4 regions of the Arthrobacter sp. FW306-1B-G06A genome follow, and region 3 is predicted to be linked to each of the others. Evidence: riboswitches for the same ligand, from Rfam matches in the RefSeq annotation. Region 3 holds a riboswitch; each other region holds the start of a gene.
The links. Region 3 has a riboswitch for thiamine pyrophosphate ahead of AC3WJM_RS14980 (ECF transporter S component). Riboswitches for the same ligand answer to the same signal wherever they lie in the genome.
Positions count from the first base shown of each region.

Region 1: it holds a riboswitch for thiamine pyrophosphate, as region 3 does, so the genes downstream of both, thiD (bifunctional hydroxymethylpyrimidine kinase/phosphomethylpyrimidine kinase) here and AC3WJM_RS14980 (ECF transporter S component) in region 3, are expected to answer to the same signal.
Region 2: it holds a riboswitch for thiamine pyrophosphate, as region 3 does, so the genes downstream of both, thiO (glycine oxidase ThiO) here and AC3WJM_RS14980 (ECF transporter S component) in region 3, are expected to answer to the same signal.
Region 4: it holds a riboswitch for thiamine pyrophosphate, as region 3 does, so the genes downstream of both, thiC (phosphomethylpyrimidine synthase ThiC) here and AC3WJM_RS14980 (ECF transporter S component) in region 3, are expected to answer to the same signal.

Region 1 covers NZ_JBYSXB010000026.1:59,291-67,171, forward strand. The annotation lists gene AC3WJM_RS14520 (Rne/Rng family ribonuclease) at 1-2,633, shown strand, start outside; TPP riboswitch at 2,778-2,874, shown strand; gene thiD (bifunctional hydroxymethylpyrimidine kinase/phosphomethylpyrimidine kinase) at 2,866-4,386, shown strand; gene rplU (50S ribosomal protein L21) at 4,807-5,115, shown strand; gene rpmA (50S ribosomal protein L27) at 5,176-5,439, shown strand; gene obgE (GTPase ObgE) at 5,585-7,174, shown strand; gene proB (glutamate 5-kinase) at 7,164-7,881, shown strand, end outside.
Region 2 covers NZ_JBYSXB010000006.1:106,055-113,935, forward strand. The annotation lists gene AC3WJM_RS04940 (DEAD/DEAH box helicase) at 1-218, opposite strand, end outside; gene AC3WJM_RS04945 (RNB domain-containing ribonuclease) at 507-2,021, opposite strand; gene thiE (thiamine phosphate synthase) at 2,059-2,748, opposite strand; TPP riboswitch at 2,775-2,894, shown strand; gene thiO (glycine oxidase ThiO) at 2,886-4,190, shown strand; gene thiS (sulfur carrier protein ThiS) at 4,187-4,423, shown strand; gene AC3WJM_RS04965 (thiazole synthase) at 4,427-5,233, shown strand; gene AC3WJM_RS04970 (4a-hydroxytetrahydrobiopterin dehydratase) at 5,296-5,628, shown strand; gene AC3WJM_RS04975 (hypothetical protein) at 5,660-5,962, opposite strand; gene AC3WJM_RS04980 (DUF3107 domain-containing protein) at 5,999-6,223, opposite strand; gene AC3WJM_RS04985 (TetR/AcrR family transcriptional regulator) at 6,274-6,912, opposite strand; gene moeB (molybdopterin-synthase adenylyltransferase MoeB) at 7,017-7,881, shown strand, end outside.
Region 3 covers NZ_JBYSXB010000028.1:10,680-18,560, reverse strand. The annotation lists gene AC3WJM_RS14990 (energy-coupling factor transporter transmembrane component T family protein) at 1-417, opposite strand, end outside; gene AC3WJM_RS14985 (ABC transporter ATP-binding protein) at 414-2,045, opposite strand; gene AC3WJM_RS14980 (ECF transporter S component) at 2,045-2,674, opposite strand; TPP riboswitch at 2,749-2,885, opposite strand; gene AC3WJM_RS14975 (NUDIX hydrolase) at 3,102-3,830, shown strand; gene AC3WJM_RS14970 (DUF4235 domain-containing protein) at 3,882-4,142, shown strand; gene mnhG (monovalent cation/H(+) antiporter subunit G) at 4,139-4,606, opposite strand; gene AC3WJM_RS14960 (MrpF/PhaF family protein) at 4,596-4,874, opposite strand; gene AC3WJM_RS14955 (Na+/H+ antiporter subunit E) at 4,871-5,437, opposite strand; gene AC3WJM_RS14950 (Na+/H+ antiporter subunit D) at 5,434-7,023, opposite strand; gene AC3WJM_RS14945 (Na(+)/H(+) antiporter subunit C) at 7,020-7,475, opposite strand; gene AC3WJM_RS14940 (Na+/H+ antiporter subunit A) at 7,472-7,881, opposite strand, start outside.
Region 4 covers NZ_JBYSXB010000016.1:73,726-81,606, forward strand. The annotation lists gene AC3WJM_RS10410 (alpha/beta hydrolase) at 1-625, shown strand, start outside; gene thiC (phosphomethylpyrimidine synthase ThiC) at 626-2,455, opposite strand; TPP riboswitch at 2,451-2,558, opposite strand; gene AC3WJM_RS10420 (amidohydrolase family protein) at 2,636-3,730, shown strand; gene AC3WJM_RS10425 (VOC family protein) at 3,809-4,687, shown strand; gene AC3WJM_RS10430 (hypothetical protein) at 4,758-5,201, shown strand; gene rpsP (30S ribosomal protein S16) at 5,397-5,819, shown strand; gene AC3WJM_RS10440 (RNA-binding protein) at 5,821-6,063, shown strand; gene rimM (ribosome maturation factor RimM) at 6,193-6,756, shown strand; gene trmD (tRNA (guanosine(37)-N1)-methyltransferase TrmD) at 6,757-7,602, shown strand.

The DNA of each region.
Region 1 (7,881 bases), on a different contig from region 3:
CGGCCGTCGACGCCGAAGCCGCAAGTCCGATCGCGTCGCTGTTCCTGGAACCTGCCTCCGTCACGTCCATGATCTTCCAGGCACCTGACTTGAACGCCGTTGTCCGTCCGGCCGTCGTCGACGAGGAACCGCGGGCCGAAGCTGAGGAAGGTTCCGAGGAGAACGAACTGGACGAAGCCGGCAGCCGCCGTCGGCGTCGCAGCCGTGGCCGTCGCGGACGCCGGGGCACCGAGCGTGATGACGCGGGAGAAGAAACCTCTGCGGAATCCGAGGACGAGGCAGAAGCCGGTACCGAGGAGGCCCTCGAAGAAGGCGTGACCTCCCGCCGTCGCCGGCGCCGTCGTCGCGGCGATCAGGACCTGGAACTGACGGGCGGCGGAGACGACGATCCCCCCAACACGGTGACCCGCGTCCGCGCTCCCCGCGCGCACGTTGAGTCCACCAGCGGCTCCGACCGAGTCACGAGCGTCAAGGGCTCCACCCGACTTGAAGCAAAGAAGCAGCGCCGCCGCGAATCCCGCGAGACCGGCCGCCGCCGCCAGGTCATCACCGAAGCCGAATTCCTGGCCCGCCGTGAGTCCGTCGACCGCCAGATGATCGTTCGCCAGCGCGACGACAGGATCCAGATCGGTGTCCTCGAAGACGGCGTGCTCGCGGAGCATTTCGTGTCCAAGACACAGCAGGATTCCCTCATCGGCAACGTTTACCTGGGCAAGGTCCAGAACGTGCTGCCGTCGATGGAAGCCGCATTCGTAGACATCGGGCGCGGCCGCAACGCCGTACTGTACGCCGGTGAAGTCAACTGGGATGCCGTCACCCTGGAAGGCAAACCGCGCCGCATCGAGAACGCCCTGAAGTCAGGCGACTCCGTGCTGGTCCAGGTCACCAAGGACCCGGTGGGCCACAAGGGCGCACGCCTGACGAGCCAGATTTCACTTCCCGGCCGCTACCTTGTGTACGTACCGGGCGGGTCAATGACGGGAATTTCCCGCAAGCTGCCCGACGTCGAGCGCAACCGCCTGAAGAAAATCCTCAAGGACCGCCTCCCGGAGAACGCGGGCGTTATTGTCCGCACCGCCGCCGAGGGTGCTTCCGAGGAAGAGCTGACGCACGATATCAACCGCTTGCGCGCCCAGTGGGAAGGCATTGAAAGCCAGTCCACGTCCACCAAGATCCTGGCTCCGGAACTGTTGTACGGCGAACCGGACCTCACCATCAAGGTTGTCCGTGACGTCTTCAACGAGGACTTCTCCAAGCTCATCGTCTCCGGCGATGAAGCCTGGGACACCATCGAGGCCTACGTCACGTACGTGGCGCCGGACCTGGTGGGACGCCTTGAGAAGTGGACCTCGGACCAGGACATTTTCTCGGCATGGCGCGTGGACGAACAGATCCACAAGGCCTTGGAGCGCAAGGTCTTCCTGCCCTCCGGTGGTTCGCTCGTGATCGACCGCACGGAGGCCATGACGGTTGTCGACGTCAACACCGGGAAGTTCACCGGCAGCGGCGGCAACCTCGAGGAGACCGTCACCAAGAACAACCTTGAGGCTGCCGAGGAAGTGGTCCGCCAGCTCCGCTTGCGCGACATCGGTGGAATCATCGTCATCGACTTCATCGACATGGTCCTGGAATCCAACCGCGATCTCGTGTTGCGCCGCCTGGTCGAGTGCCTCGGCCGGGACCGTACCAAGCACCAGGTCGCCGAGGTGACCTCGCTTGGATTGGTCCAGATGACCCGCAAGCGCATGGGCACCGGCCTGCTGGAGGTCTTCGGCGAGCAGTGCGAGACGTGCGCAGGGCGCGGAATCGTCACGCACGACGAGCCCGTGGAGCACCGTCGGGCCAACGTCGTGGCAGCTGAACACCACCACCCGCGCACGGAGTCACAGCCAGCCGTCCGCCCCGAGCAGCGCAAGCGTCGCCGCGGCCGCGGCACGGGGCCGGGGACCACTGAACTGCCCGTCACCCCTTCGGTGCCGGTCCACACTGTGGAATCCACCGACCCGAACCGGCAGGCAGCCACCCGTGCAGCCCTTGCCACCATCGCGGCTGCAGCCCACGCTGCCCACCTGCACGACGACGAGCTCCACCACGCGGCGGAATTGCTCGCCGACGGGCACGCAGCGGAAGTAGCCCCGGTCCAGGCCCCAGCGGCCCCGGTCCAGGCTCCGGCCGCTGCTTCGAGTGGCGAGGAACGTTCGAAGCCTGTGCTGCGATTCGGCGGCGAGGAAGTTGCGTTGCCTTTCGTCCATCACGAAGAGGAGGCTGCAAGTGGCACACCTGCCATGAGCCTGGACCTATTGGCACAGGCATTCGCAGGCCTCGGAGAAGCTCCGGACACCCCCACGACGTCAACGTCAGCCAAGGAAACCCCCGCAGGGGCCCCCGCAGCCGTTGCAAGCGGTGAATCCCCGGACTCGGGTTCGCGTGGACGCCGAGGCCGACGCAACCGTAGCGCCAGCCGGGCCCAGGGTGCCGCCAACGCCACCAACGTGGAGCACCACGAGGTTGCCGCGGCTGCTTCCGGTGGGGCCGCGCACGAGGCCAAGGCAGCAGACGCCGCCCCGACGAAGCCGACGGCGGCAGCGGAACCGATCATCCTCGGCGTCGGTGTGCCGAAGTCCGAACTCTGAACGCAGTACCGTGCCTAAGCCCCGGCCGTTTCCGCTCCTGTGGAAACCGCCGGGGTTTCGGCGTTGTGGGCCAATCCGCCGACCCTGGCAGTCCGGTTGCAATGGGCGATTTCAGCGGGCGAGGCGTGATCAGGGTTAAGCTGGGGGACTGACACGGGGTGCCGCGCACCGAGCCGGCTGAGACCAGACCCGTTGAACCTGTCCGGTTAGCACCGGCGAAGGGATGTCTCGCATGACTGTTTCGGCGCAATCATCTGTCTACCCGCTCAAGGCCATCCAGCGCCCCATCCCCAGGGTCCTCAGCATCGCCGGCTCGGACCCCTCAGGTGGTGCCGGGATCCAGGCAGACCTGAAGAGCATTGCGGCCAACGGCGGCTACGGCATGGCCGTCATCACGGCGCTCACTGTACAAAACACACAGGGCGTCACTGGCGTCCATGTGCCTCCCGTGGAGTTCCTGCGCCAGCAATTGGACGCCATTAGCGACGACATCACGGTTGATGCCGTCAAGATCGGCATGCTCGGGGACGCGGCGGTCATCCACGAAGTCCGCCGCTGGCTCGGCAAGGCGCGCCCCTCCGTCGTCGTCCTGGATCCAGTGATGATCGCGACCAGCGGCGACAGGCTCCTCGCGGAGTCCGCTGAAACCGCACTGCGGGAACTGCTGCCCCTCGCAGACCTGGTGACCCCCAACCTTCCGGAATTGGCCATGCTGCTTGGCGAGCCTGTTGCCACTGATTGGGCATCGGCGTTGGAGCAAGGCAAACGCCTGGCCGCTAGCTGCGGAAACACCGTCCTGGTGAAGGGGGGCCATCTGCAGGGAGCCGGCTGCCCCGATGCCCTGGTCAATACCGGGGGAGTCCTGAGCCAGGACGTGGTGGAATTCGCCGGCCAACGGGTGGAGACCCGCAATAGCCATGGGACGGGATGTTCCCTGTCGTCGGCGATGGCGACGGCCAAGGCGCGGCTCGGCGATTGGGAGTCTGCTTTGCGTGTCGTCAAGCCCTGGCTCCAGGAGGCGCTGACCCGGTCCGAGGTGCTGGAAGTAGGGAAGGGCAACGGGCCGATCCATCATTTCCACGCGCTCCAGCAGGCCCTTCAACCGGGGGACTTCGCCGTCCGGATGTGGGACGCCGCCCAAACGGAACTGGCAGCCATTTATGGCTTGGACTTCATCCAGCACTTGCAATCCGGTGGTCTCAGCGAAGCGAATTTCAGCTACTATCTGTCCCAGGATGCCATCTATCTCAACGGCTATTCCAGGGTCCTGGCGCGGGCAAGCGCCCTCGCTCCGAGTGAAACCGAACAGCTGTTCTGGGCCCGCGGCTCGCAGATGTGCCTTGAAGTCGAATCCGAGCTGCACCGGAATTGGCTCAGTGGACGCCAGGTGAGCGGAGAGCTGGGCCCGGTCACCAAGGCCTACGTGGACCACTTGCTGGCGGCATCGGCGTCGGGAAGCTATGCGGTGCTGGTTGCTGCCGTGTTGCCTTGCTACTGGTTGTACGCCGAGGTGGGACAGCGGCTCCACCATGGGTTTGTCGAGGCCGGAGCATCGGACAAGCACCCCTATGCGGATTGGCTGCGCACCTACGCGGACGAGGCGTTCGCGGAGGCCACCCGCAAGGCGATCGACATCACGGATGCCGCCGCGCAGGTTGCGTCGCCCGCAGAGCGCACAGCGATGATGGAGGCGTTTGCCCAATCCTGCCGCTATGAAACGGCGTTCTTCGATGCTCCAAGGTTGCACGGCTGAGCCGGTCTTCCGGGGAGGAGGCACCGGAACGGGGCCCGTCCCCGCAGGCGTTGCAGCGTGTCGGCGTGAGGATCCGAGCTTTTCACGGCCGGCAGGGTAAGGTGGACGGGCACGGTACCGGATGGCGGCATAGCCAGTCTGTGGCAGCCATCACGTGGCAGCCTCCGGACCTGGCCTCATTTGCAGCCGAAGGCGAAACTAGCGTAATCTAGATCTTCGGTGCTTACGCCAACACTTGGGTTATGCCCCTAGAAACCGTTCATTTGGAACTGACCTTTCATTTAGAACTATTCGAGGGATGACTCATGGATTCCGTACCGGAGTCCACGGCGTTGAGGCACAGCGTGAACCAGGCCCGTTTTTGGATCGGGGTTCCGCACGCAAATTTAGTAATAAACGTCGAGAGAAGTGAGTGCCCAAGTGGTGTACGCGATTGTCCGCGCAGGCGGCCGCCAAGAAAAGGTTTCCGTTGGAGACTACGTAACCCTGAACCGCGTCCCCGGTGGAGCCGGCAGCACCCTTGAGCTGCCCGCACTGCTCCTGGTGGACGGTGACAAGGTCACCTCCGCAGCTGCGGATCTGGCCAAGGTCAAGGTTACGGCTGAGATCCTCGAAGACCTCCGTGGTCCGAAGATCGTCATCCAGAAGTTCAAGAACAAGACCGGCTACAAGAAGCGCCAGGGTCACCGTCAAGAACTGACCAAGATCAAGATCACCGGTATCAAGTAACCACTGGTTGCTGTTCAGGTTTTCAACAGATTCCCCAGAATTTAAAGGCAGGCATTTCAAATGGCACATAAAAAAGGCGCGAGCTCCACTCGCAACGGTCGTGACTCCAACGCCCAGTACCTCGGCGTGAAGCGCTTCGGTGGCCAGGTCGTTTCCGCAGGCGAGATCATCGTCCGCCAGCGCGGCACCCACTTCCACCCGGGCGCCGGTGTCGGCCGCGGTGGCGACGACACCCTGTTCGCCCTGCAGGCAGGCGCGGTTGAGTTCGGTACTCGCCGTGGCCGTCGCGTAGTGAACATCGTTGCTGCTGCAGCTGCAGAGTAATAACACGTTCTGAACGGGTGGAGCGGGCCGTATGGCCCGCTCCACCTGTCTTTTTAACCGCACTAGAATTTACTAGGGCGGGCGGCCGCGCAACAGCGGCGCAACACGCATTTCAAGCAGTAATTTCCACATAGAGGAGAAACACGTGGCGACCTTCGTAGACCGGGTAGTACTTCACGTATCCGGCGGAACAGGCGGCCACGGCTGTGTTTCTGTTAAGCGCGAGAAGTTCAAGCCCCTCGGTGGACCCGACGGCGGCAACGGCGGCAACGGCGGCGACGTCATCCTGCGCGTCGATGCCCAAACCACCACCCTGCTTGATTACCACCACGCACCGCACCGCCACGCAACCAACGGCGGCCCGGGCATGGGCGACTGGCGGGGCGGCAAGAACGGTGAAACCCTCGTCCTTCCCGTCCCGGACGGCACGGTGGTCAAGACCAAGGACGGCGTCGTCCTTGCTGACCTCGTCGGCGAAGGCACCGAGTTCGTCGCCGCCGCAGGCGGCATGGGCGGCCTTGGTAACTCTTCGTTGTCTTCGCAGAAGCGCAGGGCGCCCGGTTTCGCCCTCCTCGGTATTGAAGGCGAGTCCAGCGACATCGTCCTGGAACTGAAGTCCATCGCAGACATCGCGCTGGTTGGCTTCCCCTCCGCGGGCAAGTCGAGCCTTGTCGCGGCGATGTCCGCGGCGCGGCCCAAGATCGCCGACTACCCGTTTACCACCCTGATCCCCAACCTTGGCGTGGTCCAGGCCGGTGACGTCCGGTTCACCATCGCCGACGTTCCCGGGCTGATCGAGGGCGCCAGCGAGGGCAAGGGCCTCGGCCACAACTTCCTGCGCCACGTAGAGCGTTGCGCCGCGCTGGTGCACGTGCTGGACTGCGGAACCTTGGAAGCGGACAGGGACCCGCTCACCGATCTTGCGATCATCGAGCAAGAGCTGGACAAGTACGCGGTGGACATGAGCTACGCCGGCGTTGACGGCGAAGTGGTCCCCTTGAACGAGCGCCCCAAGCTTGTGGTCCTGAACAAGGTGGACTTGCCTGACGGTCGGGATATGGCCGAGTTCGTCCGCCCAGAACTGGAACAGCGCGGCTACCGCGTCTTCGAAGTCTCTGCCACGAGCCATGAAGGCCTGCGCCAATTGAGCTTCGCCATGGGCGAGATCGTCATGGCCGCCCGCAAGGCCGTTGCGATTGCGCCTCCCAAGGTCGCAGCGCCTGTCCTGCGCCCCCGGGCCGTCAACGAGTCCGGCTTCAAGATCCGCCGCGAGGAGAAGAACCTCGAACCGCTCTTCCGCGTGCTCGGGGAAAAGCCGGTCCGCTGGGTCAAGCAGACCGATTTCACCAACGAAGAAGCCATTGGCTACCTCGCCGATCGACTGGCCAAGCTCGGCATCGAAAACGAGTTGTTCAAGATGGGTGCCGTTCCGGGCGACACCGTGGTGATCGGCGAGGAAGACGGCGTGGTGTTCGACTGGGAGCCCACCATGATGGCGGGCGCCGAACTCCTGGCGACGCCTCGAGGAACCGACATTCGCGTTGCCGACATCGGCGACCGTCCCACCCGTTCGCAGAAGCGCGACGAGCAGCTCGAGCGCCGCGAGGCCAAGGCTGCAGCACGTGCCGAGCTCGAAGCCGAGCGGAAGGCGGGAATCTGGACCGAGTCCGTCAGCGGCCGCCGTCTGCCCAAGCCCCTGAAGGAAAGCGGCCTGGAAGCCGGAAATGACGACTAGCACGGCCCGCATCGCTGAAGTCACCGAAGGCGACGACGCCGCGGAACGCCAGGCGTTGGCCGGCGCCAAGCGGATTGTGGTCAAAGTAGGTTCGTCCTCGTTGACCAGCATCAAAGGCGGCATCTCGGAGAAAGCGCTGACGGCCCTGGTCCACGCCCTGGCCGAGAAGCGAAATTCCGGGACGGAGATCATCCTGGTCTCCTCCGGTGCCATCGCGGCGGGTCTCGCACCGCTCGGGCTCGCCAAGCGTCCCAAGGACCTCGCCACGCAGCAGGCTGCGGCCAGTGTGGGCCAAGGGCTTTTGATGGCGCGCTATTCGCAGGCTTTTGCTGCGCACGGGGTCACGGTCAGCCAAGTCCTGTTGACTGCCGATGACCTGATGCGGCGCACCCAGCACAGCAACGCATACCGGGCGCTCGACCGCTTGCTGAACCTCGGCGTCGTGCCGGTCGTGAACGAAAACGACACCGTGGCAACCCACGAAATCCGCTTCGGTGACAACGACCGGCTGGCCGCCTTGGTGGCGCACCTTGTCCGGGCCGACGCGCTGGTCCTGCTGTCCGACGTCGACGCCCTGTATGACGGTCCGCCGTCGTTGGGTGCAAAGCGCATTCCGCTCGTTACCGGTCCCGCCGACCTCGTCGGCGTGACCATCGGCAAGGCGGGCAAAGCCGGCGTCGGTACCGGCGGCATGACCACCAAGGTGG
Region 2 (7,881 bases), on a different contig from region 3:
TGACCGCCCAAGGCCACCGGGAGGGTCATGGCCTGAATGGGGAAGGGATGGGTGATTCCGGCGTCGGCGAGGGACTCGACGATGTCGGCGCGGACGTTGTAGTCGGCGAAGGACTTTTCTGCGATCTCGTGGGGTGTTTCGTCCGAGGAAATGGTTTCCTCGGGTTCGATCGTTTCGGTTCCGTCTGTCAGAACTTCATGGGTGTGCAATTCACTCACAGTGGAGTTTTCCTTATTCATTTGGGCTGCGCTGCGTGCTCAACGGTTGTGGCAGGGCCGTTCCGGAGCACGGACGGGCGCAAGCAAATCCAGTGGAAGCCGATCGCGGGCTATCTAAATACTGGCACTGGGGACCAGCTGGTGTATCTCAAGATCGCGTAGGGGCGGGCTTGTTGATGTCAAAAAATTAACTGAATCAACGACCGGGCATCCATTACTACTCACACAGTCTAGCGTCTGGGTGCAATAAACCCCGGATCGCGGCCGCGGTCCTGTGAACTGATTGCGCTACTGGAGCAGTTCGAAGGTGATTTGGCGGGTGGCAATGTCCGCGTCAAGCAGTTTCACGCGGACCTTCGTACCGGACTCCATTTCGCCATCGCAACGAGCGGTGACCGCCGGCTCGGCGATCTGGACGATGCCGGAGGGGCCGTGGGAGTTGCCGTTCCCATTCCCATTCCCGTTGTGGCCGTTGGTGCTGTTCCCGTTCCCGTTTCCGTTGTTCTTGGCAGGCTTCGATCCGGAAATCACCACGGCGTCGAATTCCTGTCCGACGTGGTTCACCAGGAGTGCGGCCTCCACCGTGTCCAAGGCGAGGCGCTCCATTTTGGCGGCAAGCTGGTCGGATGACGCCATGATCTCCGGCAGGCTCGGCAAAGCATCCCGGGCCCATGCAGGGATCTCCGTTCCATTGCTCAGTGCTTCGCAGATGACCAGGACAAAACGATCGACCAGCCGGCGCAACGGCGCAGTGGTGTGGGCATATGGTGCGCCGATGGCTGACTGCATGACGCTGCCCGGTACTTCGCCGTCGAAAGGCGTGTAGCCGGCGCCCCGGAAAAGCAGCCCCGCGGAATGGAGAATGGCCAATTGCCGGGGGTCTTTGCCGTCGAGGGTCCGCAGGTACTCGCCGTAGCTGGTCCCCTCGGTCCAAGGCCTGCCGAGCGCCCCGGCCTGCCGTTTGAAATGGAGCAGCGAGCGCTCATCGGGAGCGGGCATGGTGCGCAGGATTCCAACCTTGCCGTCTAGCATCAGCTGGGCCGCCGCCATCCCGGTCATGAGCGAAATCTGGGCGTTCCAGTCCTCGACGGGCAGCGAGGGAGCTGCGACGATCCTGTACCCCCCGCCGTCGGGCAGTTGGACGATTTCTTGTTCAGGCATGTTCAGGCTCGCTCCGCCGCGGCGGCGTTCGAGTTCCACCCGTTTGAGCCCGACCTCCTTGAGTAACTGCAGGACGGGATCAGCCGTCCCGGAATCGATCGCGGACTGGACGCCCTTGTAGTTGAGCTTGGCGCGGCTGCGTACGCTTGCCCGGCGAACTGAGACGGTGCGGAACTCTGCTTCGGCATCGAGTTCGAAGTCCCACACGAACGCTCCGCAGTCCTGGCCCGCCAGCAGGCTTCCGGCGTGCTCGCTGATGATCTCGGGGTGCAGCGGTATGCGGCCGTCCGGCGCATAGTACGTCTGTCCCCGGTGGCGGGTCTCGGCGTCGAGCGCTCCTCCCGGTGGCACAAAGGAGGGCACATCGGAGATGGCGTAGAGAACCCTGTAACTATTCCCGGACCGCTCAATGAAGAGGGCCTGGTCGAGATCCGTGGAAGAGGCCGGGTCGATCGTGATGAACGGAACGCCCGTGAGGTCCTGCGCCGGCAGCCTGTGTCCTGAAACCGCGGCCTCCGCGTCGCGCAGTGCTTCAGCGGGATAACCCGCGGGCAGCTCGAGTTCGGTCCGAAGCGCCGCCAGTGCTTCCGCGAGCTGGTTCGACGTTTCAGAGACGTTCGGGGCTATGCGCTGATGTGACACGAAAGTCAGGGTAACTCCAAAATCTCCCGGCGTCTCGCTAGGCCGCCGCTGCGTCCAGTGCGGCCAGGAGTGCCTGGGCTGCCGCCGTCGGATCCCCGGCCTCGGTGATGGCGCGGACCACAACAATGCGGCTGGCGCCGGCCCTCACTACGTCTTCCACGTTGCTGAGATCGATGCCGCCGATCGCAAACCAAGGAAGCACTACGCCGCCGACGGTCTCTTCGTCTGCCTGCTTCACCGCATCGGCAGCGTACTTCACCAGATCGAGCCCGACGGCGGAGCGTCCAGGCTTGGTGGGCGTGGCCCACACAGGCCCGACGCAGAAGTAGTCCAAGCCGCTCCGGCCAGGCGACGCGGCGACGGCTGCGTCAATCTGCTCCGGCGTGTGCGTGGAGAGGCCGATGATGGTGGGGTCGTGGAGCAGCTTCCGGGCCGAGTGCAGCGAAATGTCCTTTTGGCCGATATGGAACACCGGTGCGCCGGCGAGGGACGCTACGTCCGCGCGGTCGTTGACTGCCCAGAGGCGCCCGTGACGCTGCGCCACGGATTGCAGGATCTCCAGGAGTTCCAGTTCCTCGGCCGCTTCAATGGTCTTGTCGCGCAGCTGGATGATGTCCACGCCGCCTTCGAATGCGGCATCGACAAACTGCTCAAAATCACCCTGTTGCGTGCGGGCGTCGGTGCAGAGGTACAGGCGGGCGGTGGTGTGGACATCGTGCGGGGTCATGGAAACAGAGTAGTTCCTCTAAACTGGGCTGGTACCGCGGGAGCCGCGGCGGCAGTCACAATCGCCGCGCGGCTGAGAGGGCTTCAGCGCCGACCGCTTGACCTGATCCGGCTAGTACCGGCGTAGGGAAGGACTCCATGGACGAAGTAAACACCCAGCACGGGCCCCTGCGTGCAGACGTGGCGGTGATCGGGGGCGGCGTCATTGGCCTGGGCATTGCATGGGAAGCCCGAAGGTCGGGCCGCTCGGTTGCCCTGATCGATCCCGCGCCGGCCAGCGGCGCTACTTTCGCGGCGGCGGGGATGTTGGCACCAGTCAGTGAACTGCACTACCAGGAAGAGGACCTCCTGGAGCTCATGCTCGAATCGTCGGCGTTGTGGCCGGACTTCGAACACAATGTGACCGGCTCACGAACCGGACGCAGCACGGGTTACCGGACGACGCCGACCCTCGCCGTGGGTGCGGACGCAGCGGACCGCCGGGCGCTCGCCGATCTTCGGGACGTCCAGCTGGCCCATGGCCTGGTGGTGGAATCCGTGCCGTTGCGCGAAGCACGGGAGCGTGAGCCGCTCTTGAGCCCGCAGATTTCCTGTGCCTTCGACATCCCGGGCGACCACCAAGTGGATCCTCGCCGGCTTTCGGCCGCGATTCTAGGCGCTTTGGCAGACCACGAGCCCGGTAGCTCCAGTTGGATTCCGGGGGCCGAGGACGGTTTCGCGGTCCGGGACACTGCGGCGGGCCTCCTGTGGGAGGACGGGCGCGCCGTCGGGGCCGTGCTCGGCTCAGGCATCGAAGTGCTTGCCACGGAAACGGTGGTAGCCAACGGACTCGATGCCGCCCGCGTAAAAGGACTGCCGGATGGATTGTCGCTCCCGTTGCGTCCCGTCTACGGCGACATACTGCGGCTGCGCGTCCCGGCCCACCTGCAACCGCTGGTCACCGCCACGGTCCGTGGAATGGTGCGCGGAGTGCCCGTCTACATCGTTCCCCGCGATGACGGGACCGTGGTGATCGGCGCGACGCAACGTGAGGACGGATTGTCGTCGTCCGGGGGAGCGGCCAACCCGGTGTCAGCCGGCGGCGTCTACCAATTGCTCCGCGACGCCCAGGTATTGGTTCCGGCCGTTGCCGAGCTGGAACTCCTCGAAGCAACTGCCCGGGCCCGTCCGGGCACCCCGGACAACGCACCGCTGCTGGGCCGCGTCGAAGGTCGGGAAGGAACCGTGCCCGGCCTCATCGTGGCCAGCGGCTTCTTCCGCCATGGCGTGCTCCTCACTCCGGCAGCGGCGAAAATCTGCGTTGGACTCATGGATGGCACCGCCGATCCCCGGTGGAACAAATTCCGCCCGGACCGCTTCTCCCGCCCGCACTCAGCAGCAAGGGCTTCCGCAGACGGCCCATCGGCCGATACCTTAAATCCCCTTCTGAAGGACCACGCATGAACATCAAATTGAACGGCGCAGACCACACGCTGAGCGACGACGCTTCCGTCACCACCCTTGTCAGCCACATCACCGGACGCGTTGTGGATTCCAGCGGCCAAGCGGCCGACGGACGCAAGATCGGCGTCGCCGTCGCACGCAATTCCGAAGTGGTGCCGCGCAGCCAGTGGGCTGCTACCGCGCTCGCAGAGGGCGATGAACTCGAAATCGTTACCGCAGTACAGGGAGGCTGAACCATGACCACAGCAAGCACTCACGAAGCAGGCACCCGAACCGATGCCCTGGTGATCGACGGTGTTGAGTTCGGCTCGCGCCTCATCATGGGAACCGGCGGAGCTCCGAGCCTCGACGGCCTCGGGGCAGCCTTGCTGGCTTCCGGCACCGAACTCACTACCGTCGCCATGCGGCGGTACTCACCGACGGAAACCGGTTCGCTGTTCCAATTGCTCGTAGACCACGGCATCCGTGTCCTGCCCAACACCGCCGGCTGTTTTACCGCCAAGGATGCCGTCATGACAGCCGAGCTAGCCCGGGAGGCATTGGAAACGGATTGGGTGAAGCTCGAGGTCATCGCCGACGAACAGACGCTGCTGCCTGACGCCGTGGAGTTGGTGGATGCGACGGAGAAGCTGGTGGACCGCGGCTTCAAGGTCTTCGCCTACACCAACGACGACCCCGTACTTGCGCTTCGCCTGGAGAACCTCGGGGCAACTGCGGTGATGCCGTTGGGCGCGCCTATCGGCACCGGCCTGGGCATCCTGAATCCCCACAACATCGAGCTGATTGTGTCCCGCGCTTCGGTGCCGGTAGTGCTCGACGCCGGCATCGGCACCGCGTCCGACGCCGCACTGGCCATGGAGCTCGGCTGCGACGCCGTGCTGCTGGCCACCGCGGTGACCCGCGCGCAGAATCCGGTGCAGATGGGCGAGGCCTTCAAACACGCGGTCATCGCCGGTAGGCTGGCGAAGCAGGCGGGCCGCATCCCGCGCAGGGAACACGCCCTGGCCTCCTCGGCCATGGAAGGCCGGGCCGAGTTCCTCTAGCGGCCGACGCTGGCCGCTCCGGGGATTCCTGCGAAGATTCCGCGTCTGTGAAGGAGCCCCGAATGGCCGGCAAGGACGACATTCTTTCCAGGTCCGCTATTGACGACGCCCTGGCGGAGCTGCCGGACTGGCGGTATCGCCAGGGCGCCCTCGTCACCGCCTACAAGTGCCCGACGTCGGCTGCCGCACTCGAGTTGATTGCCGCCGTCGGGCGCATTGCCGAACAGCAGAACCACCACCCGGACCTGGACTGGCGCTACCACCGGGTGTTCATCCGCTACACGTCCCACGATGCCGGGAGCGAGGTAGCGCAGCGCGACGTCCGGGCGGCTAAGAGCGTCAGCGAAGCGGCCGCGGAAGCCGGGGCAGTTGCCAAACCGGAAGCCACGCCATGAGCCGGATCTGCAGCTAGAGCCGCAGCGCTGGTTAGAGCCTCAGCGCCGCGGTCAGCTGGGCGGTGTCGTGCCGCTTCCGATGGCGGCCCAGGAAGTGGGACGCCACGGCGGCCGCCACGGTCCCCAGAATGATGGGCAGGACCCACGGGATCCACGTCACGCCAGGCTGGTAGCCAAAGCCAAGTTGGATGAAGATCATCCAACTCAGCATGGCGACGGCGACCGAAACGCCGGCGGGCAGGGTGATTCCGTACGTTCCACGGTGTTTGTCAGTTCCCCAGACAATGAAGCCTGAAGCGATGGTGGCTAGCGCCACGATGACAAGTGAGAGCATGCGGACTCCTGGCTCGCTGGTGTTCTTGCCTGTTGCTTAGAGGGCGCCGAAGCCGACCCGGCGTACTTCTTCGGCGCCGATCTCCACGTATCCGAGGACATTGCCGGGAACGATGACCTGGCGGCCCTTTTCGTCGGTCAGGCGCAGGTCCGTGCCGTTGGCAATGGCCTCGCTCACGATCTTGGCAACAGCCTCGGCGTCGAGAGCGGACTCAAGCGCGATCTCACGGCCAACATTCTGAATGCCGATCTTTACTTCCACAGCGGGGCCTCCCAGCCAATCAAAAAAATACTCAGTCCTCTATTTGTAGTCTAGGACTCTTTCGGGAAGCGACTGATTCCGCGCCAAGCTAAACGGTAGATCAGGTCGCTGGCGACATCGAGGTCCAAATCGCCGTCGGTTTCGAGCCAATACCGCGCGCTGACCTGCGCCATTCCCGCCAGGCCCCGGCCCAGCAGCTGGGCCTCCAGCGGGGGCAGCTTGGTGTCTTCGGCGATGACCTTGGCGACGGCGTCGGCGAAGGTGCGGTTGAAAGTCTCCAGCCGGGAGCTGACGTCCGGGTCATTGATGAGATCGGATTCGAAGACGAGCCGGTGGGCTTGGTCATCGCCCGCGATGAAACGGTAGTAGGCGCGCATGACGGCCTGGACGCGCTCCTTGTTGTCCGACGTCGAATTCAGCGCCGTGAGCATCTGGTCCGTGAGCGTGGCCAGGTGGCTGTCGAGGAGGGCCATGTAGAGCTCCCGTTTCGACGGGAAGTGTTGGTACAGCACCGGCTTGCTGACATGGGCGGTCTCGGCGATTTCGTCCATCGCCGCACCGTGGAAGCCGTTGGCAACGAAAACTTCCAAGGCGGCATTCAAGAGCTGGGCCCGGCGCTCATCGCGTGGCAACCTGGCCGAACGGGGCGTACCGGTCCGATCTTGCCTGACCTGCGCCTCTTGTTTGATACGTGCACTCTCGGCCACTTGTCTGCCGCCTTTCCCCTTGCAGTTATGACCACAATACTGCGCAGTAATATGACCGGGCGGCACCTGCGGGGATACTTTGAAGTATGGCCACTACTTTTGCTGCCCAAACGTTGCCGTCTTCGCTGCCGCCACTCGTGGAACCGGCCGCGGGACTGACCACCGAAGAGGTGGAACGCTACTCGCGCCACCTCATTATTCCCGAAATCGGAGCGGCCGGTCAGCGTCGGCTCAAGAATGCCAAAGTCCTCGTGATCGGAGCCGGCGGACTGGGCTCTCCGGCGTTGCTCTACCTCGCCGCCGCCGGGGTGGGGACGCTCGGAATCGTGGACGACGACGACGTCGACCTCAGCAACCTGCAACGTCAGATCATCCACCGCGTGGGCGATGTGGGACGGCCGAAAATCGAATCGGCGCGTGACGCCATCAAGGAACTCAACCCGCTCGTCAGCGTGCAGCTGCACAACGTGCGCTTGGACTCCTCCAACGCTTTGGAGATTTTCTCGGGCTACGACCTCATCCTGGACGGCGCGGACAACTTCGCCACCCGGTACCTGGTCAACGATGCTGCCGCGATTCTCGGCAAACCGTACGTCTGGGGATCCATTTTCCGCTTCGACGGCCAGGTCAGTGTGTTCTGGGAGAAGCACGGACCCAGCTACCGCGATCTCTACCCGGAGGCCCCTCCCGCCGGCTCGGTCCCGTCCTGCGGCGAAGGCGGCGTGTTCGGCATGCTGTGCGCCGCTGTCGGCTCGCTCATGGTGACCGAGGCAGTCAAGCTGATCACCGGCGTCGGGCGCTCCATGCTGGGGCGCGTGGCGCTCTTCGACGCGCTCGGCGGCAGCTGGCGCGAAATCAAGGTTTCGAAAGACCCGGAGGCCGAGCCGATCACCGAATTGACCGATTATGAGGCTTTCTGTGGCATCACCCCTGCGCCCGCAAGCGACTCGG
Region 3 (7,881 bases):
CGCCAGGGCATCGGCGAGATCGGTGGGATCGGTGCAACTCATCAGGAGAATGGCAGGCAGCGCTATGGCAAGACCCCGCAGCATGAAGCCGAGTCCAAGCTGAAGCGAGCCTTCGCTAATGGACCAGATCCCGACGTCGAGCAGTATCCTTCCGCTGTCCGCCGACAGGATCGCGGTGCTCCAACCTCCGAGCGCGGCCGCGATAATCAAGGGCCAGCCGCGCTGCCAGAGCAAGCGCACGGTGAGCCCCGCGAGGGGGAACAACGCCAATTCGCCGAGGAGCGCGGTCGAGGCTGACACCAAGTCGATGGACAACGCCAACACCAGGGTGATCAGGAAGACCGACACGAACTTGGCCAGCGGATTGGCGCGTGTCAGGAGGGCGTTGTTGCCGCGCAGGGTCAGGGCGTCCCTCATGCCGCACCTGCTTCCTGCCGGGCGCCGCCTTGGAATGCAGGCTCGAGCCGCATCTCGGCGCCGCCCAGGACGGAGCTGAATTCCTGGTCGTGGGTCACGGAAACCACGGAGGTGCCGGCGTCGAGCAGTTCGGACAGGAACGACGCAAGCTCAGCCCACGTGTTCGCGTCCTGGCCGAAAGTGGGTTCGTCCAGCACCAGGACGCGGGGGTGCGCGGCGAGCACCGTCGCCACGGATAGCCGCCGTTTTTCGCCCCCGGAGAGCGTGTACGGATTGGCGTCCACGAGATGCCCCAAGCGCAGCCGTTCCAGCAACTCGTCCACCCGTTCCTCGCCATGGCCAAGATGCTTGGGGCCGAACATGAGCTCATCGAGGACGCGGCCGGTGACGAACTGGTGCTCGGGCTCTTGGAACACAGTCCCGATGCGGGAGATCAGCTGCTGGGCCTTCCACTTGAACGGGTCGGGGCCCGCGCCGTCGCTGAGCCCGACGGCGGCAGTCACCGCCCCGGATATCGGCGCCAACAGCCCCGCGAGGGTCAAAGCGAAGGTCGATTTTCCGGCGCCATTGGGACCGGTGATGGTCAGTGCCCGCCCGGCAAACACTTCGGCGTCGAGTCCGGACTGCACAGGACGCGGGGCGATCGTTTTGAACCCCCGGCGCCGTGTCCGTTCGCGGGACACCGCAAGCTCCTGGGTGGCGAGCAGCAACTCGCCCCCATTCCGGGAGCTCCCCGCCCCGGAGTCGGCCGCCGGTCCGGCGCCTGTTCCCGAACGTGGGCGGGTGGCCGGCACGTAACCAGGCACCCAGACGCCCGCAGCAGTGAGCATGTCCCTTGCTTGCGCCAGAACCGTGTCCGGGTCGCCGTCCAGAAGCACCGCCGGCGTCGAACCTCCCGCGGAGGAGGAACTGCCCGGCTGAAGCACCACAATCCGGTCCACGAGGTCTTTCCAGACCGATACCCGGTGTTCCACCACCACCAAGGTGGCGCCGGTCTTGTCCAGGCAGCGGCCCACGGCATCGCGCACTTCCAAGACGCCGGCCGGGTCAAGGTTGGCGGTCGGCTCGTCCAGGAGGATCAAGCCGGGCCGCATTGCCAGTATGCCGGCGAGCGCAAGGCGCTGTTTCTGCCCGCCCGAGAGGGCCGACGTCGGGTGGTCGAGCGAAAAGTTGCCGCTGGCACTGCCACCGGCACTCCGCAGCAGCCCGACGTCGTCGAGCGCTTCATGGACCCGCTTCCAAATCTCGTCCCGCGGCACGCAAAGGTTCTCGGCGCCGAACGCGACGTCGTCGCCCAGGCGGGAAAGCACCACCTGGGTTTCGGGGTCCTGTTGCATGAGTCCGGCACGGCCCCGCTGGGCCTTCGGGGAAACGCCGTCAACCAGCAACGAGCCGGTCTCGTCGGCGTCGTCGCCTTCCTCGCCCAGCACGCCCGCCAGGGCATGGAGGAACGTCGACTTGCCTGCGCCCGAGGGGCCAAGCAGCAGGACGCGCTCGCCCGGACGGATGTCCAGGTCCAGGGCGTGGATGGCCTGCGTGGTGCGGCCGGCGTGCCGCCAGCCCCAGCCCTGCGCGGAAATGGCGGCGGGTCGCACCACGGCAGAGGTGCCGGAATCAGGACTGGGCATCAGGAAAAGACGGGCTCCGAGGCGGCCTTGCGTGACGCGAACGCGCTCAGGACACCGGTCCTGGCCAGGCCGCGGGTAGCGATCCAGGACAGGGCACCGGCAATGACGGCCCCGGAGATCGTGCAGAACACGATGTACGCGAGCTTGTCGACCGGCTCGTAGGCGATGTTCCAGCCCCACGGCAAGAAGGAGTCGTTCAGGCCGCAGAACAGGCCCGCACCGGCACCGGCCAGCAGGGACACCGGCAGGTTGAACTTCTTGTACATGAAGGCCAGGAAAATGAGTTCCGCACCGAGGCCCTGGAGCAGGCCCGAGATCAGCACCGTGGTGCCGTACTGGGAACCCATGATGAGCTCACTCGTGGCGGCCACTGTTTCGCAGAAAATTGCCGCACCGGGCTTGCGGACGATGAGCATGCCCAAGACTGCCGGAATCATCCAGCCGCCGGCGATCAGGCCGCCCAGCGGAGGGTAGCCGGCGGACATAGGCGTGGCAACCAAAGCCATCTGGTCCCATGCCCAGAAGATCACGCCACCGGCGATCGAGATGAGTGCCGCCACGACGATGTCCACGACGCGCCAGTTGTAACCAGGCTTGGTGAGGCCCGGCCTTGCAGAAATACCAGTCATTTTGTCCTCCTGAGGAACAGGAGGGGAAAGTGTTCCCGGTTGCCTGCGAGCGGCTTCCGCCGCGCCGGTCCGGACACTATGAGAACTCGACTCCCTTGCGCCGGTACTAGCCGGATCAGGTTCGAGGGTCTGCGGCTGTCCGCACTCTCAGCGCCCGTCCTCCGTGCCGCATTGCTGCGTGCCCGACGGCGGCGCTCCCCTGTCGTTATCAATCCACCCTTTTGGGCGTGGTTCAGTTTACACCTTGGCGGGGTTGCGGGCGCTGTGTTGGCGTCCGCGGAACGGTCACAAACACGCGGGGACGACGGATTCTGCTGGATCACTCGCCGGGTGAGCGCAGGCCGGCCCGGAATGGCGCGGGCGGCCGCAGAAACTGGGACAATGATCCAGCAGAATGTGACGCGGCAGAGCGGGCAAAGGAGCGGTCTTGGCAGGCAATGGCGAAGCGAACAGCACCACGGTGGCGGAACCGAGGCTCGCCGCAAGCGTGATCCTGGTCCGGGATGCCGCGGTTCCCGGGGGCTCTGAAGATGCGGCGCAGGCTTTGGAGGTGTTCGTCCAGCACCGGGTGTCCACGATGGATTTCGCCGCGGGCATGGTGGTCTTCCCCGGGGGCCGGGTGGACCAGGTGGACAGCTCCGGCTGGGACTTCGCGGACGACGTCGTCGAGCAGCACGCCGCTGCATGGCACCGGAGCAGCATCGCCGTCGAGCCTGCCTCCGCCAGGTTCAACGCCGGCCGGGTGCTGGCGGCCGCGCAGCGTGAGGTGTTCGAAGAGGCCGGGCTGAAGCTTGACGCCGCCACCCTCCGCCCGTGGGCCAACTGGGTCACCCCGGCAGACCAGCCCAAGCGCTTCGACACATACTTCTACCTTGCCTGCCCGCTTTCCGGTGCCGAGCCAAGGCACCAAACAACGGAAGCGTCATCGTCCTTGTGGATGCCCGTCCGCGGAATCCTGGACGCCGAAGTCGCCGGAACACTCAAGCTCATGCCGCCCACGCTGGCGCTGCTGGATGAGCTCCTCGCCCTCGGCACAGTGGAAGCGATACTGGGCGAGGACCGTGACATCGTGCCTGTCCGTCCAAAGCCCGGGGCCTTGGAGGAGTTCTTCCGGCAGAGGCGCCAAGCTCCATCCGTTGCTCCGGAACTGCCCTGAAGTGGGGTTAGGCTGGGGACGGTCCTGTTTCCACCCGCAAGGAGTCCCGGAATGAACCTCCTCATCAAACTGCTCGGCACCGGCGTGAGCATCGGCGCTGGCTTTGTCGGCACCAAGCTCGTCAATGCGCTGTGGGAAAAGTCCACCGGCAAGAAACCTCCCAAGGGTCACGATGATATGGAGGCAAGCCTGCGCTCTGCACTGACCTTCGCCCTGATTTCGGCGACTGTCAGCGCCGTCATCCAGGTTTTCGCAAGCCGCAGTACCCAGCGCGCCATCTCGCGTTTCTCGAAGACACAGGACATCGTCTAGGCTGACGGCCCGCCGTTGGCGCCGTGAGGGCCTGGGCTCCCACCGTTCCCGCTGTGGGGAGTTGTCGGGTCGGCTTGGGCTTTCTCCGCTGCCCGTTGACCGGCGGCCCGCAGCACCACGGCCTCGAGTTCGTCGATGCTCAGCAACTCGGGGTGCAGGTGCTTGGTCCGGTAGCCTGCGCGGCCCACCATGTGTGCGGACACCGGCACCGTCAGCAATTGGAAGATCCAAGCGACGGCCAGGATCGGCCACACCCACCATTCGCGCATCTGCAGCCCGATGGCCGCCAAGACGAGGAACAGCCCGAGCACTTGCGGCTTGGTAGCTGCGTGCATGCGGCTCATCAGGTCCGGGAAGCGCAACAGGCCGATCGCCGCGCCCAATGACATCACCGCACCGACAATCAGCAGCACCGCGGTGACGGCATCGATGACGGCATCCGCTCCGGTGGCGTCAGGAGTCATTGACCTGTCCTCTCCGGTCGGCCACGAAGCGCGCCACCGTCACCGATCCGATGAAACCGATCAGCGTCAGCGCGACGAGCAGCACGAGGTTGTTGAGGTGCCTGTTGACGGCCATGTCGATGGCCAGCGCAGCACCCAGTATGGCGAGCAGCACGTCCGAGGCGAGCACCCGGTCCAGCAGGGACGGCCCGACGGCGATCCTGTAGATCGCGCCGGCGGCGGCGAGGCTAAGGATCACCGCCGTGACGATCAGCACGATGTCTTTCACGAGCGAGCTCCCCTCGTTGCAGGCCAGCCTTCGGCCTGGAGTGCGTCCATTTCCGCCTGGGTACCCATGATCCGGATCAGCGAGGCCTCCGTGTCTTGGACTTCCTTGCGCAGCTTGGCGGTGTCCACATCGTTGCGGACATTGAGCCCATGGATATAGAGCGTGGACGTCGAGCGGTCCACCTCCACCACCAAGGAACCCGGAATCAGCGAAATCACGTGCCCTGTTGCGGTCACCATGAGGTCGGAATGGCTACGGAGGGGAACAGCGACGACGGCGTTGGTTACCAAGGGCCCGCGGAAGACCGCGAGGTACATGACCTGGAAGCTCGCGGCCACCACTTTGCCAAGGAACACGACGGCGAAAGGAATGGCGCGCAGCACGTTGAATCGTCCGCTGAGCTCCACTGGAGGCAAGTAGAAGACCCTGGCTACCACCACGGCGATCAGCGCACCGAATACCAGGTTGCCGGGGCTGAAGTCCCGCCAGAGCGCACCCCACACGACCACCAGCCAGACCAGCAGGGGCAACTCGGTGCGGAACGAAATCCGCTTGCGGCTCACTTGCCAACCCCCTGCAGTGGGGTCGACGCACCCGGCGCAGCGATGCCCGGGACTTTGGCATTCTCGCCGAGCACGGAATGGATATACGCCGTTCGGTCCAGCATCTGTTCCGCGGAGTTGCCGGCCAATTGGAACAGCGGACCGGCGAAGACTGTCAGCGCCACGCCAAAGACCACCAGCGCGGCGGTTGGCCCCACCATGGTCCTCGGAAGCAGGCCGACGGCCGCCGTGTCCTTGAGGACGGCGGCCGGGTAGTCAGCGTCCTCGGGCTTCCGCCAGAATGCGCGGTTCCAGACGCGGGCAATGGCCAGCAAGGTCAAGAGGCTCGTGACCACCCCGCCCACCACCAAGGTAATGGCCAGTGGTGTCCCGAGGGCGATGCCTGCCTGCAGGAGTCCGAGCTTCCCCAGGAACCCGGAGAAGGGCGGGATTCCCGCGAGGTTCATGGCCGGAATGAAGAACAAGAGCGCGAGGAGTGGAGACAGCTTGGCGAGCCCACCCAGCCTGTCCACCGACGAGCTCCCACCGCGGCGCTCGATCAAGCCGGTCACCAGGAACAGGCTCGTTTGGACAGTGATGTGGTGGGCCACATAGAAGACGGCGGCAGCAAGCCCGGCTACGGAAGACATGGCAAGCCCGAACACCATGTAGCCGATGTGGCTGACCAAGGTGAAGGAGAGTAATCGTTTGATGTCGCTCTGGGCTATGGCACCGAGAATCCCCACGAGCATGGTGAGGAGCGCAACCACCATCAACGGGGTGTTCAAGGTATCGCCCGGGAACAGCAGGGTCTCCGTACGGACCATGGCGTAGACGCCCACCTTGGTGAGCAAACCGGCGAACACGGCAGTGACCGGTGCCGGTGCGGTCGGGTACGAGTCAGGCAGCCAGAAGGACAGCGGGAACACGGCGGCCTTGATGCCGAAGGCCACGAGCAGCATGACGTGGAGCAGGTTCCTGGTGCCCGGATCCAATTCGGCCAGCTTGATAGCCAGATCCGCCATGGTGATGGTTCCGGTGGCTCCGTAGATCATCGCAATAGCGATCAGGAACAACACCGAAGACACGACGGAAACCACCACGTAGGTGACCCCGGCGCGGATGCGCGGACCGGTACCGCCCAGTGTCATGAGCACGTAGCTCGCCGTCAGCAGGATCTCGAAGCCGACGTACAGGTTGAAGAGATCACCGGTGAGGAAGGCGTTCGAGACACCGGCCACCAGGATCAGGTAGGTCGGGTGGAAGATCGACACCGGTGCCTCACGGTCGCCGTCGGCCATGCCCTGGCCGGTGGCGTAGATCAGCACCGCGAGGCTGATGACGGAGGAGACCACCAACATGAGCGAGGAGAACTGGTCCACCACCATCACCACGCCAAACGGCGGCTGCCAGCCGCCTAGGGTGACGGATGCGGTGCCTGTGGTCCATACCGAGGCAAGGAGCCAGCATTCCAGGAGCAAGGTCAGAGACAACAAAGCGATGCTGACCGCGCGTTGGGCCAGCGGGTTCCTGTTCAGGGCAAACGTCAGTGCGGCACCGAGGATGGGAAGTACGACGGCGAGCGGCGCCAGGCTGGCGATGTTCACTGGGGGCCTCCTTCCTTGGCTGCTTCGGTGACTGCCGTAACCGGGAATTCGGAAGTTTCCTCGGGAACTACCGAGTCGTCTTCGGCGTCAAAGCTGGGTGTCTTCGCGACGCGCCGGTCTTCGGCGTCGTCCTGGATGTCGTCCTGCCGTGCCAATGCCCAGGTCCGGTAGATGATGCCGAGCATGAATGCCGTCACCGCGAAGGAAATCACGATCGACGTCAGGATCAACGCTTGCGGCAAAGGATCGTTGTAGTCGCGCGGATCCGTCGATTTGTTGAACAGCGGGGCAAGTCCGGCATATCCACCCGTCGCGAGGATCAGCAGGTTGGTGGCGTTTGCCAGGAGCATGAGCCCCAGGAGAACGCGGGTCAAGCTGCGTTCCAGGATCAAATAGATCCCACAGGCGTAGAGCACTCCCATGACGATCAACAAGGTCAAGTTGACGCTCATGGGGTCCCCTTCCCGAGCGAGGTTGTTGCCGACTGCGCCGTGGTTGCGGCCGTTGGTGCGGAGGTGGGAACTTCCAATCGGGCATCCCCTGAATCCCGGACGTCTCCGCTGGCGGTCTCTTCGAAGTGTTCGTCGATCTCGGCTCCCAGGCTCCGCAGCACGTCCAGGGCCAGGCCTACGACCACGAGGTACACGCCGACGTCGAAGATCGTGGAGGTCACGAACTTGATGTCCCCGAACAACGGTAGCCAGAACTCGATGATGGCGCTTTGGAACACCTGGCCGCCCAGAAGCAACGGTACGAAGCCCGCTGCGGCCGCCGTCGCAAGGCCGGTTCCCAGCAGCATGCCGGCGCTGATCGGTGCGGCTTCCCGCAACTCGAACCGTCCGCCGGCCAAGTAACGGA
Region 4 (7,881 bases), on a different contig from region 3:
GCAGACCGAGCCTTTGGAATCCGATGTTGCAGCCGATGTGGAGATTATCCTCGAGTGCCTCGGAGCTCGGGAGGCCGCATCGGCCCCCGGCCCCGCGCGTGGGGGCCATGTGGTCGCGCACTCGCAAGGCGCGATTTCCGCCATGTTGGCCGCGGTGGAGCGGCCGGACCTGGTCCGCTCCCTCGTGCTGGTGGAACCGGCTTGTCTTTCCTTGACAGCTGAATTACCCGCCACCGCGGCGTACCGGACATTGATGGAGCCGTTGTTCCGGATCCGGCACGAACTCAGCGATGACGATTACCAACGCGAATTCGTCCGCAGGGCGTTTTCTTCCGAGGCGGCTGTCCTCAGCACCCCGGAGGCCCGGCGAACCGCGCGACGCCTGCGGCTCCAGGCTCCGCCGTGGGAAGCGCCCCTGCACATTGTGCCGGGAGTTCCCACGCTTGTGCTGACCGGTGGTTGGGAACCCCTCTACGAAGAGATCGCCGGGTACTTGCAGGAAACCGGCGCCCTCCACCGCGTTGCGGCTGGAGGACACCGGCCTCATGACTCAGTTGAAGGAGACCGGATCATCCGCTCCTTCATTGCGGATGCCAGCCGCGCAGGATCAGTCCAGGCTTCCTGATCAGTTCAGGTTTCCTGACGCCGCCTCACGTTTTCCTGCGGGAACCTCAAGCTCGGGCAAGTAGACCTTGCCCCCTGATGCCAGGAACTCCTCGCTCTTTTCGCGCATGCCGCTATACATTTCCGCGATGGCCGCTTGGGAATCGGCTGAGCCGTATTCGTCGCGGATGTCCTGGCTAATGCGCATGGAGCAGAATTTTGGTCCGCACATGGAGCAGAAGTGCGCCGTCTTGGCCGGTTCTGCCGGGAGTGTCTCGTCGTGGAAGGATTCGGCCGTGACCGGATCCAACGACAGCGCGAACTGGTCACGCCAGCGGAACTCGAAGCGGGCCTTGGACAGCGCATCGTCGCGTTCGTGGGCGCCGGGGTGTCCCTTGGCCAGGTCAGCGGCGTGGGCGGCGATTTTGTACGTGATCACGCCGGTCTTGACGTCGTCCTTGTTGGGCAGGCCCAGATGTTCCTTCGGGGTGACGTAGCAAAGCATCGCGGTTCCGTAGCGTGCGATCTCCGTCGCGCCGATGGCGGAGGTGATGTGGTCGTAGCCCGGGGCGACGTCGGTGACAAGGGGGCCCAGCGTGTAGAACGGCGCGCCGTCACACAGCTCCTGCTGGCGCTCCACGTTCTCCCGCACCAAGTGGAACGGGATGTGTCCGGGGCCTTCGACCATGACCTGCACGTCGTACTGCCACGCGCGCTTCGTGAGCTCGGCCAAGGTGTCCAGCTCGGCGAACTGCGCGGCGTCGTTCGCGTCCGCCGTCGCGCCCGGGCGCAGTCCATCACCCAGCGAGAACGCGACGTCGTACTTGGCGAAGATTTCGCAGAGCTCGTCGAAGTGGGTGTAGAGGAAGTTTTCCTCGTGGTGGGCCAGGCACCAGCCCGCCATGATGGAGCCGCCACGGGAAACGATGCCCGTCACGCGGTTCGCGGTGAGCGGCACGTACCGCAGCAACACGCCGGCGTGGATGGTCATGTAGTCCACGCCCTGCTCGCACTGCTCAATGACGGTGTCGCGGAAGATTTCCCACGTGAGCTTGTTGGCTTCGCCGTTGACCTTCTCGAGGGCCTGGTAGATGGGTACCGTGCCGATCGGTACGGGGGAGTTACGAATGATCCATTCGCGGGTGGTGTGGATGTCATCGCCCGTGGACAGGTCCATGACGGTGTCGGCGCCCCATTGCGTTGCCCACTGCAACTTGTCCACTTCTTCGGCGATGGAGCTGGTGACGGCCGAGTTGCCGATATTGGCGTTGATCTTCACCAGGAACGCCTTGCCGATGATCATCGGTTCGGATTCGGGGTGGTTGATGTTGTTGGGGATGATGGCCCGGCCGGCAGCGACCTCGCTGCGGACGAGTTCCACATCGCAGTTTTCGCGAAGTGCCACGAACTGCATTTCGGGCGTGACGATGCCCTGTTTCGCGTAATGCATCTGTGTCACGGTCTTGCCGTCGACGGCGCGGCGGGGCACCGGCTGTGCCCCCTTCCACTCCGCGGAGGCGGCGCCGCGGCGCACGGCCGACTTGCCGTCGTCGAGCAGGTTCCGTTCGCGGCCGCTGTAGGCCTCAGTGTCGCCGCGGGCTTCGATCCACTCGCTGCGGAACGGTTCGAGGCCCACTACGGGATCACTCCCGGGTCCGGCGGTCCGGTACACCTGGAACGGGGCGTTGGCCTCGCCGTTGGGGGACGGTTCGAGGGCGATTTCCGTCACTGGAACCCGGATTCCCGTGTCGGCATCCTCCAGGAACGCGAGGGAATGCGACTTGAGGGATTGGGTCACATCGTGGTCCGATCCCTTTTGGGTAGGGCTCAGCTGTGTTTCTTTGGTGCTCAAAGGATTACTCACTTCCTTCGCCGGCATTACCCGGACAGGTTCAACGGTCGCAGGCTGCATCAGCCCGATCTCAGCCCTTGCAAGGGCCCCCGTGTGGTCGTAGACGAAGCTACCACAGCTGCCAGCGCTTGTGACAGATGTGACCGCGCCGGCGAAGCCCCCGGGAACTAGGGTGGAATCATGGCGGAAATCATCGAATTCAGCGGCGCCGTCCTCACCGGGCCGGAGGAGGAACGGCGCGGCCTCTGGTCGGTCGACGGACGGCTGACCTTCGTCCGGCCCCTTGCGAAGCCCGACGTCGTCCTGGACGGTTGGGTGCTTCCCGGCCTGGTCGACGCGCATTGCCACGTTGGCTTGGGCAAGGGCGGAGCTGTCGACGAGGAGACTGCCCGCCTGCAGGCGACTGCGGACCGGAATGCCGGGACCCTCTTGATCCGCGATGCCGGATCCGCAAGCGACACGCGCTGGCTGCAACGCCGGGCGGACATGCCGAGGATCATCCGCGCGGGCAGGCACATCGCGAGGCAACGGCGGTACATCCCCGGGCTGGCCGAAGAGGTGGAGCCGGAGGATCTGATGGAGGCAGTCCGCAAGCAGGCGCGGTCCGGAGACGGCTGGGTCAAGATCGTGGGGGACTGGATCGACCGCTCCGCCGGGGATCTCGGCCCGTCCTTTCCGGCCGCCGTCGTCAAGGACGCCGTCGCGGCCGCACACGACGAGGGGGCGCGGGTGACCGCCCATTGCTTCGCCGAAGGGACAATCGATGACATGCTCGACGCCGGGATCGACTGCATCGAGCACGCCACCGGATTATTGCCCCACCACATTCCCCGGCTGCTGGACCAGGATGTGCCGATTGTCCCCACGCTCATCAACATTGCGACGTTTCCGGCCATCGCGAAGCAGGCTGAAACCAAATTTCCGCGCTACGCCGCCCACATGATCGCGTTGTGGGAGGGCCGGCATGAGCGGGTCCTTGAGGCGTTCGACGCCGGAGTGCGGGTGTACGCCGGAACCGACGCCGGAAGCGTCATCAAACACGGCCGGATCGGCGAGGAGATCCTGGAACTCCAGCGGGCGGGTCTTCCGGCGGCCGCCGCCCTCGATGCTGCCTGCTGGTCCGCCCGTGAGTGGTTGGGTGCCGACGGCATCAGCGAAGGCGCCAGCGCAGACGTCGTGCTCTACGCAAAGGATCCCCGAGCGTCCCTTGAGATCATGCTGCAGCCACGATGCACCGTTCTGAGGGGACACATTTCAGGAAGCGCCGGGCATTAGGAATAAATTGAAGCTTCAAGTAATTTAGATACATAGAGGTTGCCGAAGGGCGGCGCCACAAAAAGCCGGGAGTTTCACATGACCATCACATCCAGCCAGGATCTCCTTCCTGCCGAACTCACCATGGGCACTGTCATGCTCAAAGTGGGGGACATGAAGCTCATGGGCGACTACTACCAGCGGGCGCTGGGGCTGGACGTTGTCGCCGAACAGGACGGCGGGCTCTACTTCGGCCGGCTAGGCAAGCCGTTGGTGCACCTCGCGCCGGCCGCTGGTCTCCAGATCCCGGGCCGCGGAGAGGCCGGACTCTTCCACACGGCGCTGCTTTTCGAGGATCAGCCCTCGCTCGCCGCAACTGTTGCCTCCGCCGCGCAGTACGAACCCCACGCCTTCGTCGGCAGTGCCGACCACTTGGTCAGCGAAGCCTTCTACTTCACCGACCCGGAGGGCAACGGCATCGAACTCTACTACGACAAGCCCCGTGAAGGCTGGGAGTGGAACGGCAGCTCGGTCGTGATGGACAGCTTGCCGCTCCCGCCGCAGCGCTACCTCCAGCAGCACCTGAGTGAAGCGGCCGTGACGGGCCAGCATGGGGCGGGCGCCGGCGTCGGGCACGTCCACCTCCAGGTGGGCGACGTGAAGACCGCCCATGATTTCTACGTCGACACCCTCGGCTTCGAGCAGACCGCCGGCTGGCACGGGCAGGCCCTGTTTGTCTCCGCGGGCGGCTACCACCACCACATGGCCATGAACGTGTGGAACAGCCGCGGTGCAGGCCCGCGCAAGGACACCCTCGGCCTCGGCGAGGTGGTCATCGAAGTGCCGTCAGGAAACGACGTCGGCGCGCTCGCCGATCGCCTCAAGGTAGCGGGCATCGCCTCGCACCACACGGGCCAGGAGCTCCGCTTCGAGGACCCGTGGCGCAACCGGCTGCGGGTCGCGGTCCGCTACGCTTGATCCGACGGCGTGGCGCATCTCGGCCGCTGCGCCGCAGCTCCGTTGGCACGACTGAATGAGAGTACTTTCCATGGGCTTTGCTGAAATCTTTGTTGCCACCCACGATGAAGCACTCAAGAGGGCCGCCGCCCTGGAGAAGGGCAGTGACGTATCCGGCGCCGCGGTGCGGATCCCGGGAATCAGCGATTTCGAAGTAGAACAGCTCGGAGACCTCGCGGGCACGGCCGTGCACGCAGGCGGGGCCGACTATGAGCTTGCTTTGGTGGACGTCACCAGCGACGCCTTGCTGGGCGTCCCCGAAGCGATGGTTCGTGCCCTGTCTGAGCTCCTCAGCTACGAGACCGAAGGCGAAGGAAACGTCCTCGACGACGTCGCCGAACGCTGGGCGGCCCAAGAGGACATGCCCTTTGATGCCCAACAGGCCCGCCTGTACGTCCAGCAGTTGGCGGCCCTCGCGAGCGACGTCGAAAAGGCCGAACGGGGCGGTCTCTACGTCTGGTCCGCTGAGCAGTAACCCCGCAGAAAACCCGCCGCACGGACCGCACGTTCGAAATACTGTCCGCCATCTGGCACAATGGACAGGTACTCGATCCGCGCGGCCCCTCTCTCCGTGTGTGCATCTTGTCCTTGGAACCCTCAAGTATGGCCCGCCCCACGGGTGCAGAACGACGGGCTCAACCCCGTTTCAGAAACAGGAGTGACCACAAAAGTGGCCGTAAAGATTCGCCTTAAGCGCTTCGGTAAGATGCGCGCACCGTACTACCGCATCGTCGTCATGGACTCCCGCGCCAAGCGCGATGGCCGTGCGATTGAAGAAATCGGCAAGTACCACCCCACCGAAGAGCCCTCGTACATCGAGGTTGTCTCCGAGCGTGCACAGTACTGGCTGTCCGTCGGCGCCCAGCCGACCGAGCAGGTTGCCGCGATCCTCAAGATCACCGGTGACTGGCAGAAGTTCAAGGGCCTCCCGGGCCAGGAAGGCACGCTGAAGACCAAGGTCGCCAAGCCTGCTTTCGTTGCACCGGAGAAGGGTTCCGTCATCATTCCGGAAGCCATCACCAAGAAGGCCAAGCAGTCGGAAGCAACTGAAGCTCCCGCTGACGCTGAAGCAGAGACCACCGAGGCTGAGTAAGTTGCTGGCAGAAGCGCTCGAGCACTTGGTCCGCGGGATCGTTGACAGCCCTGAGGACGTCAAGGTCAGTGCCAAGAACAACCGCCGCGGGGAATCCCTCGAGGTGCGCGTTCACCAGGACGACCTCGGACGGGTGATCGGTCGCCAGGGTCGCACCGCACGCGCTTTGCGCACTGTGATTGCGGCATTGGCGGGCGGCGAGCAGGTGCGGGTCGACGTCGTCGACACCGACCGTCGCCGGTAACGCGCTCAGCAATACTTGTCTTAAATCCGGCCCCTTCACCAGATTATGGTGGAGGGGCCGGATTGTTTTACGAGCAAACCCAGCCGTGGGTCCCTCATCCGGGCCCAGCGAAGAAATCAGAGGAACCCCATGCAGCTCCAGGTTGCCCGAATCGGCAAGCCCCACGGAATCCGCGGCGAAGTCACTGTCCAGGTGCTCACCGATGCCCCTGGCGATCGTTTCGTCCCGGGCACCGAATTTGTGGTGGAGCCCGCGAAGGCCGGCCCCTTGACCATCAGCAGCGCCCGGTGGAACAAGGACATCCTATTGCTCGGTTTCGAAGAGATCTCCACGCGCAACCAGGCGGAGGAAATCCGCGGCGCGAAGCTGTTCATCGAGACCGAAGAGCTGGAAGAGGACGACGACGAAGGCTGGTACGAGCATGAGCTCGTCGGCCTTGAGGTCCGCGTCGGCTCGCAGACCGTAGGTAAGGTGACCGCGCTCAACACCATGCCGGTCCAGGACCTGCTGGTCATTGAAGACATTGACGGCAAGGAAATCCTGGTGCCCTTCGTCGAAGAGATCGTGCCCGAGGTCAACGTCGAAGACGGCTACGTGTTGCTCACGCCTCCGCCGGGGCTCTTCGAACTGAACACTGATGCTTCCGGCACCGATACGGAAGAGGACGACGCTGAAACCAAGGATGACGCCTAAATGCGCATTGATGTCGTCAGCATCTTTCCCGAGTACCTGGCGCCGCTTGAGCTTTCCCTCATAGGCAAGGCCCGCCAGGATGGGCTCTTGGAGGTCAATGTCCATGACTTGAGGGCCTTCACCACCGACAAACACCGCACCGTGGACGACACTCCGTATGGTGGCGGTGCGGGCATGGTCATGAAGGCCGAGCCCTGGGCCCAGGCCTTGGAATCCATTGCCTTTGCACAAAATGCCGAAGTTGGAACTGCCGCGCCTGAGCGCTCGTCGGACGCGCCGGCGAAAAAGCCGGTCCTGATTGTGCCGTCGCCCGCGGGGGAGCGCTTCAACCAGGCACTCGCCTATGAGCTCGCCGAGGAAGAGCAGCTCGTTTTCGCCTGCGGCCGCTATGAAGGCATTGACGAACGCGTCATGGAGTGGGCGGCAGGGCACTTCACCGTGCGTCCGGTCAGCTTGGGCGACTATGTCCTCAACGGCGGCGAAGTCGCAGTCCTGGCCATGGTCGAGGCCATCGGACGCCTGCTTCCGGGCGTCGTCGGCAATCCCGAATCCTTGGTGGAGGAATCCCATTCGGACGGCTTGCTGGAATATCCGGTCTACACGAAGCCCTCGTCATGGCGCGATCGTGACGTGCCCGCGGTCCTCTTGAGCGGCAACCACGGGAAGATCGCCCAGTGGCGCCGCCACGAACAGTTCCGCCGCACGGCGGAACGTCGCCCGGACCTCCTCGCAGAGTTCGACGCCGGCCACCTGGCACGTGCGGACCGCACGGCTTTCGGTGAACTCGGGTACGACGTCGTCGATGGCCGGTTGCGGCGCCGCCCGGACAGCGACCTCCCGGACTGAGCCTCCCGCCGTCGGGCAACTTCATCCTCCACCCGACCGCAGGAACCGGGCCGCATTCGCGGGATTCGCCGGAACCCGCGGGGTGTGGCAGAATTAACCCTTGTGTCTACTGGGTTCGCGCCTGCCACAGGGGGAGCGTCACCAACAGCCTGACAACCCGGAACCGCCAATCAGTGGCGGTACCGGACTTGAAAATCTTCGGCGGTAATTTCCGGCCGGCCTTGCGCCCCGGGCTTGCCCGCCGTGACCCAAAGTGGATGACCTGTGGCGTTCACCAGG